DNA from 3 places in the Rhodoferax ferrireducens T118 genome. Region 2 is predicted to be linked to each of the others. Evidence: predicted binding sites of a transcription regulator. Region 2 holds the regulator's gene; each other region holds the start of a gene.
What was found. Region 2 encodes NrdR, which represses ribonucleotide reductase genes. Its sites were predicted from a motif close to CACNANATNTNGTG; they were not measured.
Positions count from the first base shown of each region.

Region 1 (4,821 bases), 790 kb from region 2:
AGGGGCATGGTGCCACTATTGCCTACGACCGGACCCGGCGAACCATGACTGGCAAGCCTGTTGATGGCAATGAGTTCCTGGTGACCTTGCGGACTCGGTCCGCAACGAGCAGCGCCCAGATGACCCACAAGCACACACCGGACACACCATGGCATCAAACACAACGCTGAGCAATGCCCGGATTCTGGTCGTCGATGACGAGCCCGACTTGCGCACGCTGTACGAGTTGACACTGTTGCGCGAGGGTTACAGGGTGGAAACAGCCGGCAACCTGGCTGAGGCCTTGCAGCATCTGGGCGAGCGCCGCTTTGACGTTGTGATTACCGACATGCGCCTGCCTGATGGTCTGGGCCTGGAACTGATCCAGCAACTGCGGGCGCAACAGCGCCCGGAGCGATGCGTCGTCATCACAGCCTATGGCTCGGCAGAAAATGCCGTCGAGTCACTCAAGACGGGCGCGTTTGACTATCTGACCAAGCCGGTTGATCTCAAGCAGTTTCGATCCGTCATCGCCTCTGCCGTGCAAGACCCGGCTCCGCGGCCAACCGCGGTCGGTCGCGCCGGCTCGCCACTCCCTGAGAGCAGCGATGCCGTGTTGCAGCGGCTGGTGGGGGAATCAGACAGCATGAGGCGGGTCAAGGAGCGCATCGTCAAGGTGGCACGCAGCATGGCACCCGTGTTGGTGCATGGCGAGTCCGGCACCGGCAAGGAACTGGTGGCGCGTGCCATTCATGCCAACAGTCACCGCACCGGCAGCGCCTGGGTCGCGGTGAACTGCAGCGCGATTCCCGAGAGTCTGCTCGAAGCCGAATTTTTTGGCTCAAAGAAAGGCGCCTACACAGGATCAACCCAGGACCGCGTTGGCTTCTTCCAGGCCGCAAGCGGTGGCACCTTGTTTCTCGATGAAATTGGCGACCTGCCCCTGTCGATGCAGTCAAAGTTGCTGCGGGCCATCCAGGAGCGTTGTATCCGCCCGATCGGGTCGTCCCAGGAAGAACCGGTCGATGTCCGCATCATCAGCGCCACGCACAAAGACCTGAGTCTGGAAGTGTTGGCGGGCCGCTTTCGGCAGGATTTGTATTACCGTCTGGATGTCATTGAAATTGAGATTGCACCATTGCGCGAACGCCGGGAAGACTTGCCTGCGCTGTGCCAGACCTTGCTGCGCCGGATCGCGTTTGAGGCGGGCATTCCGGTGCCGACACTCTCCAAAGCGGGACTTGAACAGCTCTCCCAAGACCCGCTGCCCGGCAACGTGCGCGAGCTGGAGAATCTGTTGCAGCGCGCCGTCGCCTTGAGTGACGGCGATGAACTCCAGCTTGAACTCACCGCTCGGCAGCCGCTGACCCAGGACGCCTCTTTTCTGGATAGCGGCCCGACACCGCTGGACGATGATCAAACCACCATCCCCAGCGACTTGCAAAGCCATCTCGACACTCAGGAACGCGACATCCTGATTCAGGCTCTGCGTGAAACCGGCTTCAATCGCACCGCCGCAGCGGCCCGGCTCGGTTTGAGCCAGCGCCAAATGGGTTATCGCATTGCCAGATTGAATATTGTTACCCCGCACAGCGGCGAATTGTCCGATGAGTCCCTTTAAGGCACAGGACGATTCGCCGCTTTGGCGCGAGGGTTGGTACCAATTTGCGGGTCGACTGACCTCACCCAATTACGGCCCCCGGCCGAGTCAGGCCGAGATTGACCTGATCGTGCTGCATTGCATCAGTCTGCCCCCTGGCCAGTATGGCGGTGACGAGGTACAGCGCCTGTTTACCAACCAGCTGGACTGGAACGCACATCCCTACTTCAAACGGATCGAGGGCATGCAGGTGTCGTCCCACTTTTACATCCGTCGCCAGGGTGAACTGCAGCAGTTTGTCAGTTGCGACCAGCGCGCCTGGCATGCGGGCGTGTCGAGTTACCGGGGACGCAGCGATTGCAATAACAACGCCATTGGCATCGAGCTGGAGGGGGTTGACGACGCCCCCTTCGATGAACGTCAATACGAAACACTGGTGAGCCTGTGCGCGGCCATTCTCCAACGCTACCCCATCACACAGGTTGCCGGACACGAACATATCGCACCAGGACGGAAAACCGACCCGGGAAGTGGCTTCGACTGGGCCCTGCTGCAGCAGGCGTTGGGCTTGTCCTCCAAATTTTTCCCAGCCAGTGTTTTACTGAAAAGTCTTTGCTGATTATTGTCCTCAATTAAGTAGGGTCTTTTCACATGACCACTACCGGTAGTGGTTTATGATGACGTTACCCCTATATATAGTGTTCTGCAAAACCGAAGCAAACCTATATCTCGGGATCAGGTTCTGCCCACTGAGGCACCGCCCCCACCTAAAACACAGTGACAGACGAGGACAAAATGCAGACTGTTTCAAACCCATCACCCGCCCGCCACTCCGATGTTCCTGCCGTGCACCGTATGGACGGCATCGACGACACCGCGGCCCATTCACTGAGCCAGTACCAGATCATCCGCCGTAACGGCGCGGTGGTGCCTTTTGAGCCCAACAAGATCGCCGTTGCCATGATGAAGGCTTTTCTGGCGGTGCATGGCACACAAGGTGCCGCCTCGGCCAGCGTGCGTGAATCGGTCGACGGCTTGACGCAGGGTGTGATCCACGCCCTGATGCGCTCGCGTCCGGCCGGGGGCACGTTTCACATCGAGGATGTGCAGGACCAGGTGGAGCTGGGCTTGATGCGTGGTGGTCATCATGAAGTGGCTCGTGCCTATGTTCTGTATCGGGAAAAGCGCACGCAGGAGCGGGCCCAACAATTGATCGCCACAGCAGCCACAGCACCCCTGTTGCATGTCGTGGACAAGGGTGGGCGCATCGTGCTTGACCTGGCGCGCCTAAAAGGCATCATCGAGTCGGCCTGCGCCGGCTTGGGTGCCGACATCAAGCCTGAGCCGATCCTGGCAGAGACGATGCGCAACCTGTACGACGGCGTCCCGATGGAGGAGGTGTACAAGGCCTCCATCCTGGCTGCACGCACGCTGATCGAGAAGGACCCCGATTACACCTATGCCACCGCCCGTTTGTTGTTTCACACTATCGCCAACGAAGTCCTGGGCCGGGATGTGGTGCAGGCCGACATGGCACAAGCCTATGTCGATTACTTTCCCCAATTTATCAAAAAGGGAATTGACCACGAATTGCTCGACGAACGGCTGCAGCAGTTTGACCTGCAACGACTGGGAGCCGCGCTGAAGGCCGAACGCGATCTGAAGTTTGATTACCTGGGGCTGCAAACCCTGTACGACCGCTATTTTTTGCACGTGGGCAAGGCACGCATTGAATTGCCACAGGCTTTTTTCATGCGCGTGGCCATGGGTCTGTCGCTGGGCGAGATCGACCGCGAAGCGCGCGCCATCGAGTTCTACGAAGTCCTGTCTTCTTTCGATTTCATGTCCAGCACACCCACACTGTTCAACAGTGGCACCTTGCGCTCGCAGTTGTCGAGCTGCTATCTGACCACCGTGCCTGACGATCTGGACGGTATTTATGAGTCCATCAAAGAAAACGCCCTGCTGTCCAAGTTCGCGGGCGGCCTGGGCAACGACTGGACGCGGGTGCGGGCCCTCGGTGCGCACATCAAGGGCACCAACGGCGAATCGCAAGGCGTGGTTCCCTTCCTGAAAGTCGTCAACGACACGGCGGTGGCGGTCAATCAGGGCGGCAAGCGCAAAGGGGCGGTTTGCACCTATCTGGAAACCTGGCATCTCGACATTGAAGAGTTCCTGGAGTTGCGCAAAAACACCGGCGATGACCGCCGTCGCACCCATGACATGAACACGGCCAACTGGGTGCCCGACCTGTTCATGCGTCGTGTCATGGAAAAAGGCCAATGGACCCTGTTCTCGCCAAACAATGTGCCGGACCTGCACGACAAGTTTGGCGCCGACTTCGAAAAGGCCTACGTCGCTTACGAAGAAAAAGCAGCACGCGGCGAGATCAGGCCAGCGCGCACGGTGCAAGCGGCGGACCTGTGGCGAAAAATGCTCACCATGCTGTTTGAAACCGGCCATCCCTGGATCACGTTCAAGGACGCCTGCAATATCCGCTCGCCGCAACAGCATGTCGGGGTGGTTCACTCCAGCAACCTGTGCACCGAAATCACCCTCAATACCAGCGACACGGAGACGGCAGTCTGTAATCTGGGCTCGGTCAACTTGCTGCAACACCTGAAGAACGCTCCCGCAGGCTCGGCCGACGGCGCCAAAGTGCTCGATCATGCCAAGCTGCAAAAGACGATCACGACCGCCATGCGCATGCTCGACAACGTGATCGACATCAACTTCTACGCCGTGAAAAAGGCGCGTGACGCCAATATGCGGCATCGGCCGGTGGGCTTGGGGGTCATGGCGTTCCAGGACAGTCTGTATGAGCTGCGCATCCCCTACGCCAGCGATGCGGCCGTGGCATTTGCGGATACCTCCATGGAAGCCATCTGCTATTACGCCTATTGGGCGTCCACCGAGCTGGCGCGTGAACGGGGTCAGTACACCAGTTACAAGGGGTCTCTTTGGGACCAGGGCATTTTGCCGATCGACACGCTGGACATGCTGGCGCGCGAACGTGGTGGCTATGTGGAAGTGGACCGCTCTTCCACGCTGGATTGGGAAGCCCTGCGTAAAAAGATTGCCAAGGACGGCATGCGCAACTCCAACTGCACCGCCATCGCACCGACGGCCACCATCTCCAACATCATCGGTGTTGACGCCTCCATCGAACCCTGCTTTGGCAATCTGTCCGTCAAGTCCAACCTGTCGGGTGAATTCACCATCATCAACAGCTACCTGGTGCA
Region 1 is NC_007908.1:3,713,191-3,718,011, forward strand. Features, by position in the region: gene RFER_RS16930 (sensor histidine kinase) at 1-170, shown strand, start outside; gene RFER_RS16935 (sigma-54-dependent transcriptional regulator) at 149-1,600, shown strand; gene ampD (1,6-anhydro-N-acetylmuramyl-L-alanine amidase AmpD) at 1,587-2,198, shown strand; gene RFER_RS16945 (ribonucleoside-diphosphate reductase subunit alpha) at 2,435-4,821, shown strand, end outside.
Region 1: RFER_RS16945 (ribonucleoside-diphosphate reductase subunit alpha) is a predicted target of NrdR. The motif match lies at 2,267-2,280, and genes of this name have one in related genera.

Region 2 (4,821 bases):
GTATCAGCGTGGTGATGAGGGAAAATCCGCGCTGCTTGCTGCGCACACGTACTGTCGCGCTGCGAAAGAATGCTAGAGGTGGGTACTTCATCGGAGCGTCAGGTCGTTGCGTAAATGCACGGTAAAAGTACTTTGCAGCCGCAGGCGGCGGTCCGCCGCCACCGACAGACTGGAGCCTGTGTCATCGGGGCTGGCATACTTTGGGCCCAGCGGCGTGAAAGGGTCTGCATACGCCTGCTCAGCCGAGCCCACAGGCCCCCGTAGCACCAGGCCGACGCGCACCGCCCGCACCCGGCGCCAGTTCTCGCGTGTGGCTGCGGTGTTGCCGGCGACAGTCAACTGGTCGGCGCGCAGCCAGCGATCCGCGACGGTGTCTTGTGTGGCGGCAGCGCTGGCCGCGGTCAAGGGGGTGACGCCGTCGGTGCCAAACAGCACCTGAAAAGACTCAACCCCCTCAATCATGGGTTGGGATGCGACCCAGGCACCGGTCGCAAAATTGTAGTAAGAGCACGAGAGGGACGGTTCGCCATTGGTGCCTCGTGTGACATGGAAAATACTGCTTGCACGATCGTTGAGATCCCCGTTCGTTAAGCCGGCCTCCCCAAGTCCCATGCAATTGATCATGGTGTTGTCGGGCTTGGTGGCATCGGTTGGCGAGTTCACGCCTTGGTAGCGCACCACCAGAACGTCGCTGCCGTTCTTGCAGGAAGTGTCATTGACCGTGCATGCGCCAGGTCTGTTGCCGTTAGTGATCTTGGTGCTGGTACTCAGGACCAGGTCGTCAGGATCTTTGTAAATCGCGTTGTTCCAGCCATAAATATCGGGCTCTGGATCATTGCCAAGAAGTTTGGCTGTTGAGCGCAGGGAAACACTGCCAGCCCCCAGGTCCTGATAACCCGTTTGAATAATGACGCGTGCCAGCAGGTCAGCGGCAAAACGCTCCCGGTCCCGCAGCTGGGTGGTGGTGTCGACGCTGCGGTAGCCTTGCTGGCCCAGCAAAAGAGCCGTTGCGGCAATGACCACGACCAGCAGACCCAGACCGAGGGCGACCAGTAACTCAACCAGCGTCAAGCCGCGCTGCTTGCGGCCTGTAGTGGGAAGGCGGCGTGGCATCATTCGGAGCTTCCTGCGGTCAGTGGCACAACGACGACCGGTATGCCGGTACTTCCGGCAAATTCAAGCGTTCCGGCTGTATTTTTTCTTGTCCAACTCATTTTCAGAACGGCAATATCTCCGTCGTCTGTGCAGTCCCACTGGGGTTTTCCTGCGCTGTCAAAAGGCGTCTGGTCAAAACAGACCTTGACCCTGGGGGTGGGGAGTGTGGCCTGGACGCGTCCCTGCCAGTCCGCAACATCCCAGGTTGCGGCGTCTTTGACGGTTGGGCACCCGTCTAAGAAGCAGTTAACGGTTGGGGTTGGGATGGTGTCGTTGATGTTCAGGGTTGCATCAAAAATATAGGGATTCTCAGCGGAATCAGCCTTGATGGCGACTGTATGGTTGCCCCGCATCTTCTCGGCAAGTTCACGGGCAAAAGTAGTGGCTGCCGCTTGATTGCGGGCTTCCTTGTTGGATTGCATGGCTGTTGCCTGCATGCCGACCGCGCCCAGCATGCCCACGCTCAGAATAATGATGGCAACCAGCACCTCAACAATGGAAAAACCGCCCTGCGCTCGATTGGGTGCAGGGCGGCGAATGGGTGTTGCACAAGGACAGGTGGTTTGGGTATCCATGCCCAAAGTGTAAAAAGCTTTGGTTTGAACTTCAATGTGCGTGCATGCCGCATGTCAGGCAACTTCAACCGGCTGTCGGTTTTGTCGGGTGCCTGGTGCCAGTTGGGCCAGTCTCCCTCCTTTCACCAGGAATCACGTTGGCTGTTTGCGCCTACCGCCGCACTTCATCCACCAGCGTCTTGAACTCGTCAATATCCTCAAAGCTGCGGTACACGCTGGCAAAGCGCACATAGGCCACTTTGTCGAGCTTCTTGAGCTCGCGCATCACGAGTTCGCCCAGGCGGGCTGAGGGCAACTCGCGCACCCCTTGCATGAGAAGCTTTTCTTCAATGCGCTCCACGGCGCCATCCACCTGCTCGGTGCTCACGGGGCGCTTGCGTAGCGCCAGTGTCATGGAGGCGAGTAGTTTGGCACGCTCGTATTCAATGCGCCGGCCATCTTTTTTGACAATGGCCGGAAAGGCAACGTCGGGACGCTCATAAGTGGTAAAGCGTTTTTGACACGAGGCGCATTGGCGCCGGCGCCGAATGGAGTCCCCATCTTCAGAAATCCGGGTTTCCACCACCTGGGTTTCCGAGTGACTGCAGAAGGGGCATTTCATACTTGGTCAGTCGAGGAAGAGACAAGTTCACTGCGTGTAACTGCGGTCTGTCCCGCAATCTGGACATCCATGAAGTGTTGGGGACAGAGCTTGTTCACTGTGTGTAACTGCGGTCTGTCCCGCAATTATCCATAAACAGGGAAGCGTTTGGTTAGTGCGTTGACCTTGGCGCGTACTGCATCAATATTGGCGCTATCCCTCGGATTATCTAGTACATCTGCTATCAAATTTGCAGTAATGCGGGCTTCTTCGTCCTTGAAGCCGCGGGTCGTCATGGCCGGGGTACCGATGCGCACGCCGCTGGTGACCATGGGTTTTTCAGGGTCATTGGGGATGGCATTTTTGTTGATGGTCATGTGGGCGCTGCCCAGTACCGCTTCAGCTTCTTTGCCAGTGATGCTTTTGGAGCGCAGATCGACCAGCATGACGTGGCTTTCAGTGCGGCCACTCACAATGCGCAGGCCGCGCGACACCAGCGTTTCAGCCACGACGCGGGCGTTGGTCAACACTTGTTGCTGATAGACCTTGAACTCGGGCTGTAGCGCTTCTTTGAACGCCACCGCCTTGGCCGCAATCACATGCATCAGCGGGCCACCTTGCAGGCCGGGGAAGATGGCGCTGTTGATGGCTTTCTCGTGCTGCGCTTTCATCAAAATGATGCCGCCTCGCGGGCCGCGCAGGCTTTTGTGGGTGGTGCTGGTCACCACGTCAGCGTGTGGCACGGGGTTGGGGTAGATGCCGGCGGCAATCAGGCCGGCGTAGTGCGCCATGTCCACCATAAAGATGGCGCCCACGTCTTTGGCGACCTTGGCAAAGCGAGCAAAGTCGATGCGCAGGCTGTAGGCGGAGGCACCGGCGATGATCAGTTTGGGTTTGGACTCATGGGCTTTTCGCTCCATGGCGTCGTAGTCAATCTCTTCCTTGTCGTTCAGGCCGTAGCTGACGACGTTGAACCACTTGCCACTCATGTTCAGTGCCATGCCGTGCGTCAGGTGGCCGCCTTCAGCCAGGCTCATGCCCATGATGGTATCGCCGGGTTTCAAAAAGGCCAGAAACACCGCCTCGTTGGCGGACGCGCCGCAATGGGGTTGCACGTTGGCGGCATCGGCGCCAAAGATTTGCTTGACGCGGTCAATGGCCAGTTGCTCGGCAATGTCCACAAACTCGCAACCGCCGTAGTAGCGTTTGCCGGGGTAGCCTTCAGCATACTTATTAGTCAGTTGCGTGCCCTGCGCGGCCATGACGGCGGGTGAGGCGTAGTTTTCGCTGGCGATCAGCTCGATGTGCTGTTCCTGGCGGGCGTTTTCCGCTGCAATAGCGGCAAAAATTTCGGGGTCGGTTTGTTCGATGAGGATGTTACGGTTGTACATGGCAGTCCTTGAAGACGACGGGCCTGGGGGTCATGCATTTGATCCCAGGGCTGCCCAGGCGAACGGCTAAACACAGTTGCCACATTGGCAATGCGGCACGCTCCCCCGTGGTGTTCCCACTTCAGCGTCTCACGCCCTTGCCGGGTTGAGAGCCTATCGCCAGTCGCGTGCCACCCGAGTTTAACTGACGTGACGCATCATCTGGTCAAGCCAGCCACGTGTATCAGGAATTGAACACAGCGGCCACTGTCTCGTTCTCAGCCGCGCGCGGTGCTGGTGCAGGCGCGACCTGGGGTCGGAAAATTGGCACGGTGCGGCCTTTTGCCACCATTTGCAGACGCGTGTGCTCGGCCATGACCTTGCCGGCGTAGCCGCCATCATCTTCTATATTGGCAGCTCCCACGTAATAACGCAGACCACCTTCCATGGAGCCGGCACGCTGGATGCATTCTTGCAGCACCTTGACCCCGACGCGCAGGTTGGTCAGAGGATCAAAGGCGGCAAACTGGCCACCAAAGTTCTCGTACTTGTCTTTGTGGACATGGGTCATGACCTGCATCAGGCCTTGCGCGCCCACCGGGCTTTGGGCAAAGGGGTTAAAGCCGGATTCAACCGCCATGACGGCCAGGATCAGCGTGGGATCGAGATTGCTGTGCTGGCTGATCTTGTAGGCCTCAGCCACCAGGGCACTCAGGGGCTCCGGGGCCACGCGGTATTTTTTACTGAGCCAAAAAGCAACCGCGGCTTGTTGCTTGGGCAAGTCTTGCGGGTTGCTCGCTGTGGCGCGATCAATCGCATCAAGTTGGCTCTCGAAGCCAGTCTCCACGATCTGGCGCGTTTGCAGCCAGCTAAACAATTTGACTTCTCCGAGCTGGCGCAATTCGGGGCGCGCGGTCAAGGTGATGATGCCAAAGATAACAGCCAGCCCAATGAGGGCAAAACTGCTGTGGGTGATTTCAAAAACGCCTTTGGTGATGACGGTAGCAAAAGACCGTAGGCCCAAGGTGAATTTTTCAGACGCTGTCATAGCTTTTCCTTCGTTCGCGGGGGCTTGGGGTTTGCACTGCAGGCAGTTCAGCACCGTGGGCACCTCGTTTAGGTTGGTACGCTATCAATATCC
Region 2 is NC_007908.1:2,924,282-2,929,102, reverse strand. Features, by position in the region: gene RFER_RS13445 (pilus assembly PilX family protein) at 1-91, opposite strand, end outside; gene RFER_RS13440 (PilW family protein) at 88-1,113, opposite strand; gene pilV (type IV pilus modification protein PilV) at 1,113-1,730, opposite strand; gene nrdR (transcriptional regulator NrdR) at 1,882-2,331, opposite strand; gene glyA (serine hydroxymethyltransferase) at 2,457-3,701, opposite strand; ZMP/ZTP riboswitch at 3,747-3,878, opposite strand; gene RFER_RS13420 (lytic transglycosylase domain-containing protein) at 3,925-4,728, opposite strand.

Region 3 (4,821 bases), 2.2 Mb from region 2:
CGTGAAAGCTACCTGGCCCTGTTGCTGGAGCGACCCAACGTGCACGAGCGCTTGCTGCGCCTGCTCGATGCGGCGCGCTGGCCGGCGCGCTATTTGCTGCTGCACCCGGGTGTGATCGATGAGTTGGCCAGCGCCGACTTCCTGGATGAGCGCTTCTCTGCCAGCGATTTCGAGCATGAACTCGATCACCGACGTGCCGCGCTGGCGGGCACCGGCGAAGACGATGACGAAACCCTGCTCAATTTGCTGCGCCGCGCGCATCACGCCGAGGTGTTTCGTACCCTGGCGCGTGATGTGGAAGGCAAGTTGACGGTCGAGGCGGTCGCTGATGACTTGAGTTCACTCGCTGAGGCGGTCCTGCGCGTGACCACCCGCTGGTGCTGGAGTCGCCTGAAAAACAGGCACCGGGAAACACCACAATTTGCCATCATCGCCTACGGCAAGCTCGGCGGCAAGGAACTTGGCTATGGCAGCGATCTGGACCTTGTGTTCGTCTTTGACGACGATGATGAGCGCGCTCCGGAAGTCTATGCCAGCCTGGTGCGCAAATTGATCAACTGGCTGACGGTTAAAACCGGCGAGGGCGACCTGTACGAGATAGACACCGCGTTGCGCCCCAACGGCAACGCCGGGCTCTTGATCACCAGCTTTGACGCCTACGCCAACTACCAGCAGCAGCGTGGCTCTAACACTGCCTGGACCTGGGAGCACCAGGCCATGACGCGGGCCCGGTTTGTGCTGGGCGACGACACGCTGCGCCAGCGTTTTGATGTCATTCGCAAATCGGTCATCTCCGCGCCGCGCCAGGCAGAGGGCCTGAAAACAGAAATCAAGGCGATGCGGGAGCGGCTGCGCGACGCCCATGCTGGCAAAGAGGGGTATTTTGACGTCAAGTACAGCCCCGGCGGCATGATCGATGCGGAATTCGTCATGCAGTATCTGGTGTTGTCGCAGTCGGCGCAGCTACCCGAGTTGCTTGACAACTTGGGCAACATTGCCCTGCTTGAGCGCGCGGAAGTGATGGGCCTGTTGCCCGTCGGTGTCGGCCATGCGGCGGCCAGCGCCTACCGTACCCTGCGCCAGGTGCAGCACCGCGCACGCTTGAATGATGAGCCCTACCAGGTTCGTCTGCCGCAACTGCAGGCCGAGCGCGATGCGGTGCTGGCGCTGTGGCACGCGGTGTTCGGCGCCGCGCTCCCTTGAGTCCCGGCCTGGCTGGGTCCGGGTTTGCCCATTTGCTGATTTGGATCAACCGCAGACAGAAAGATTCTCTTGACAGGGTCAAATCTATCCAAACGCTACATTTAGTGGTTAATATCCTGTTCCACACTACCTATAGTGTTCAAAGGGAACAAGATGAGCGCAACAAAGCCACCCGTTTTCAGCCACATCATCAAACGCGACGGTGGCATCAAGCCGTTTGACGGCGCCAAAATAGCCCACGCCCTGGCACGCGCCGCCCAGGTCAGCGGTGAGTTTGACGATACCGAGGCGCAGCGACTGACCCACTACCTGGTGCTTCCAAAAATCAAGGTACACGGTCAAGTCACCCCGCACATTGAGCAGATTCAGGACGCGGTCGAATCTGCCCTGTTTGACGCCGGTTACCCCAAGACGCTGCGCGCCTACATCGTTTATCGCGAGCAGCACCACAAATTGCGCAGCGATCGCAAAACCCTGGTTGATGTCGAGTCGAGCATGAACGAGTACCTGCAGCAGTTGGACTGGCGCGTCAACGCCAATGCCAACCAGGGCTACTCGCTCGGTGGACTGATCCTCAACGTCTCGGGCAAGGTCATTGCCAATTACTGGCTCAATCACGTCTACCCGCCCGAAGTCGGCGCCGCGCACCGCAGTGCGGCGATCCACATTCACGACCTGGACATGCTCGCCGGTTATTGTGCGGGCTGGTCGCTGCGCACGCTGCTGCATGAAGGCCTGAATGGCGTGCCGGGCAAGGTCGAATCGGGGCCCCCGAAGCACCTGTCGAGCGCGGTCGGACAGATCGTCAACTTCCTGGGCACGCTGCAAAATGAGTGGGCCGGGGCGCAAGCCTTCAGTTCCTTCGACACCTACATGGCACCTTACGTCCGGCAGGACAAACTGAGCTACGACGAGGTCCGCCAGAGCCTGCAAGAGCTGATCTACAACCTCAATGTGCCCTCGCGCTGGGGCACGCAAACGCCTTTTACCAACCTGACCTTTGACTGGGTCTGTCCGCAAGACTTGCGCGAGCAAATTCCCGTGATTGCGGGAAAGGAGATGGCGTTCAGCTACGGTGAACTGCAGCCTGAGATGGACATGATCAACCGTGCCTACATTGAAATCATGATGGCCGGGGATGCCAAGGGGAGGGTGTTTACCTTCCCGATTCCGACCTACAACATCACCGAAGACTTTGACTGGTACAGCACCAATGCGGAGCTGCTGTTCGAAATGACCGCCAAATACGGTTTGCCCTACTTCCAGAATTTCATCAATTCGGAACTCAAGCCCAACATGATCCGCTCCATGTGCTGTCGCCTGCAGCTGGACCTGCGCGAGCTGCTCAAGCGCGGCAACGGCCTGTTCGGCTCGGCCGAGCAGACCGGCTCGCTCGGCGTGGTCACGATCAACTGCGCGCGCTTGGGGTATCTGCACCGCGGCGACGAAGCGGCCATGCTGGCGGCGCTTGACGCCCTGCTGGAACTCGGCCGCGACAGCCTGGAGATCAAGCGCAAGGTGATCCAGCGCCACATGGACAACGGCCTGTTCCCCTACACCAAGCGCTACCTGGGCACGCTGCGCAACCACTTCTCCACGCTGGGGGTGAACGGTATCAACGAGATGATCCGCAACTTCACGCAGGACAAGTACGACATCAGCGGCGAGTGGGGTCACGCTTTTGCGGTGCGCCTGCTCGACCATGTGCGCGCCCGCATGCTCGAATTCCAGGACCAGACCGGCCACATGTACAACCTGGAGGCGACACCGGCCGAAGGCACGACCTACCGCTTTGCCAAGGAAGACGCCAAACAGTTCCCGGACATCCTGCAGGCGGGCACCAAGGACATGCCCTACTACACCAACTCCAGCCAACTGCCGGTGGGCTTTACCGACGATCCGTTTGAGGCGCTGGAACTGCAGGACGATCTGCAGCGCAAGTACACCGGCGGCACCGTCTTGCACCTGTACATGACCGAGCCCCTGAGCAGCGCCGAGGCCTGCCGCCAACTGGTCAAGCGTTCGCTGTCGCGTTTTCACCTGCCCTACATCACCGTGACGCCCACCTTTTCGATCTGCCCGAAACATGGCTACCTGGGCGGACGGCATGACTTTTGCCCCAAATGCGACGCCGACCTCATTTCGCGCAAACAACTCGAAACCAATACCCAAGGAGACTGACATGACCGATCTAAGCGAACAACAATTGCTGACCCCCCAAGCTGTCGTACTGCGCGACGACGAACGCCAGCGCTGCGAGGTGTGGACCCGCGTGATGGGCTACCACCGCCCCATGTCGTCCTTCAACACCGGCAAAAAAGGCGAGTTCCATGAGCGCACTTACTTTGACGAGCGCTGCTGCAGCCCGAGTCAGCCCGACGCCTGATCGGGTCGATGCGTTGGCGGCCGGCGCGCCAGCGCTCACCCTCAAAGTAGGCGGCATCACACCGTTCAGCGCTACCGACTATCCCGGCAAACTCGCCGCCGTGGTATTTGTCCAAGGTTGCCCGTGGCGCTGCGGCTACTGCCACAACCCGCATCTGCAGCCACGCACCGGCAGCAGCCTGGTGTCATGGAGCGCCGTGCTTGCCTTATTGAAGCGGCGTGTCGGGCTGATTGATGCCGTCGTCTTCAGCGGTGGCGAGCCGACCATGGACCCCGGTCTGCTTGATGCCATGCGTGCGGTGCGCTCACTCGGTTTTGGCGTTGGCCTGCATAGCGCCGGCATGTACCCGCGGCGTTTGGCCGAGGTGCTGGAGTTGGTGGATTGGGTCGGCCTGGATGTCAAGTCATCATGGCCGGGCTACGACGCCATCACCGGCATCGCTGACAGCGCTCGCCAGGCCCGCGCTAGCGCACAGCTCGTGCTGGCCAGCGGCATCGCGCACGAATTTCGCACCACGGTGCATCCCGCGCTGCACACCGAAGCCGACATCCTGGCGCTGGCGAAAACCTTGCAGGCCATGGGCGTGCGCCACTATGTGCTGCAGGTATTTCGCGCGACCGGCTGTGGCGATGCCCGACTCAATGCCGGGTCCACCCTGGGTTACCCCGGCGCTGAGCTGCTGGCCCAGGTGGCGGCCCTGTTTGACAGCTTTACCTTGCGCCAAGTCTGACGGCATCAAGTAGTAACATTAGGCAATCAGGGTAAACCCTGATCACTTTTGTCCTTATTTGAAAGCCGGATCAATAACCATGAAACTTGCCATCTCTTATCCCATGTCACTTCGCCTGACCGCCGCTGCCGCGTTGGGCCTGACGACTGCCGTGGCCTTTGCCCAGGATGTCCAGATCGTCCGCATCGCCCACGCCGGCCCAACGTCTGGCGGCATTGCCCATATTGGCAAGGACACCGAAAACGGCGTACGCCTCGCCATCGACGAGCTGAATGCGCAGGCGCTTGTGATTGGCGGCAAGAAGATCAAGTTCGAACTGGCCGCCGAGGACGACGCGGGTGACCCGCGCCAGGCCACCACGGTGGCGCAGAAGCTGTGCGACTCCCATGTGGCGGGCGTGGTGGGCCACCTGCAGTCGGGCACCACCATCCCGGCTTCCATGGTCTACAACAAGTGCGGCCTGCCGCACATCACCGCAGCCGCCACCAACCCGGACGTGACC
Region 3 is NC_007908.1:373,202-378,022, forward strand. Features, by position in the region: gene glnE (bifunctional [glutamate--ammonia ligase]-adenylyl-L-tyrosine phosphorylase/[glutamate--ammonia-ligase] adenylyltransferase) at 1-1,203, shown strand, start outside; gene RFER_RS01830 (ribonucleoside triphosphate reductase) at 1,357-3,384, shown strand; gene nrdD (anaerobic ribonucleoside-triphosphate reductase) at 3,386-3,589, shown strand; gene RFER_RS01840 (anaerobic ribonucleoside-triphosphate reductase activating protein) at 3,534-4,319, shown strand; gene RFER_RS01845 (branched-chain amino acid ABC transporter substrate-binding protein) at 4,399-4,821, shown strand, end outside.
Region 3: RFER_RS01830 (ribonucleoside triphosphate reductase) is a predicted target of NrdR. The motif match lies at 1,328-1,341, and genes of this name have one in related genera.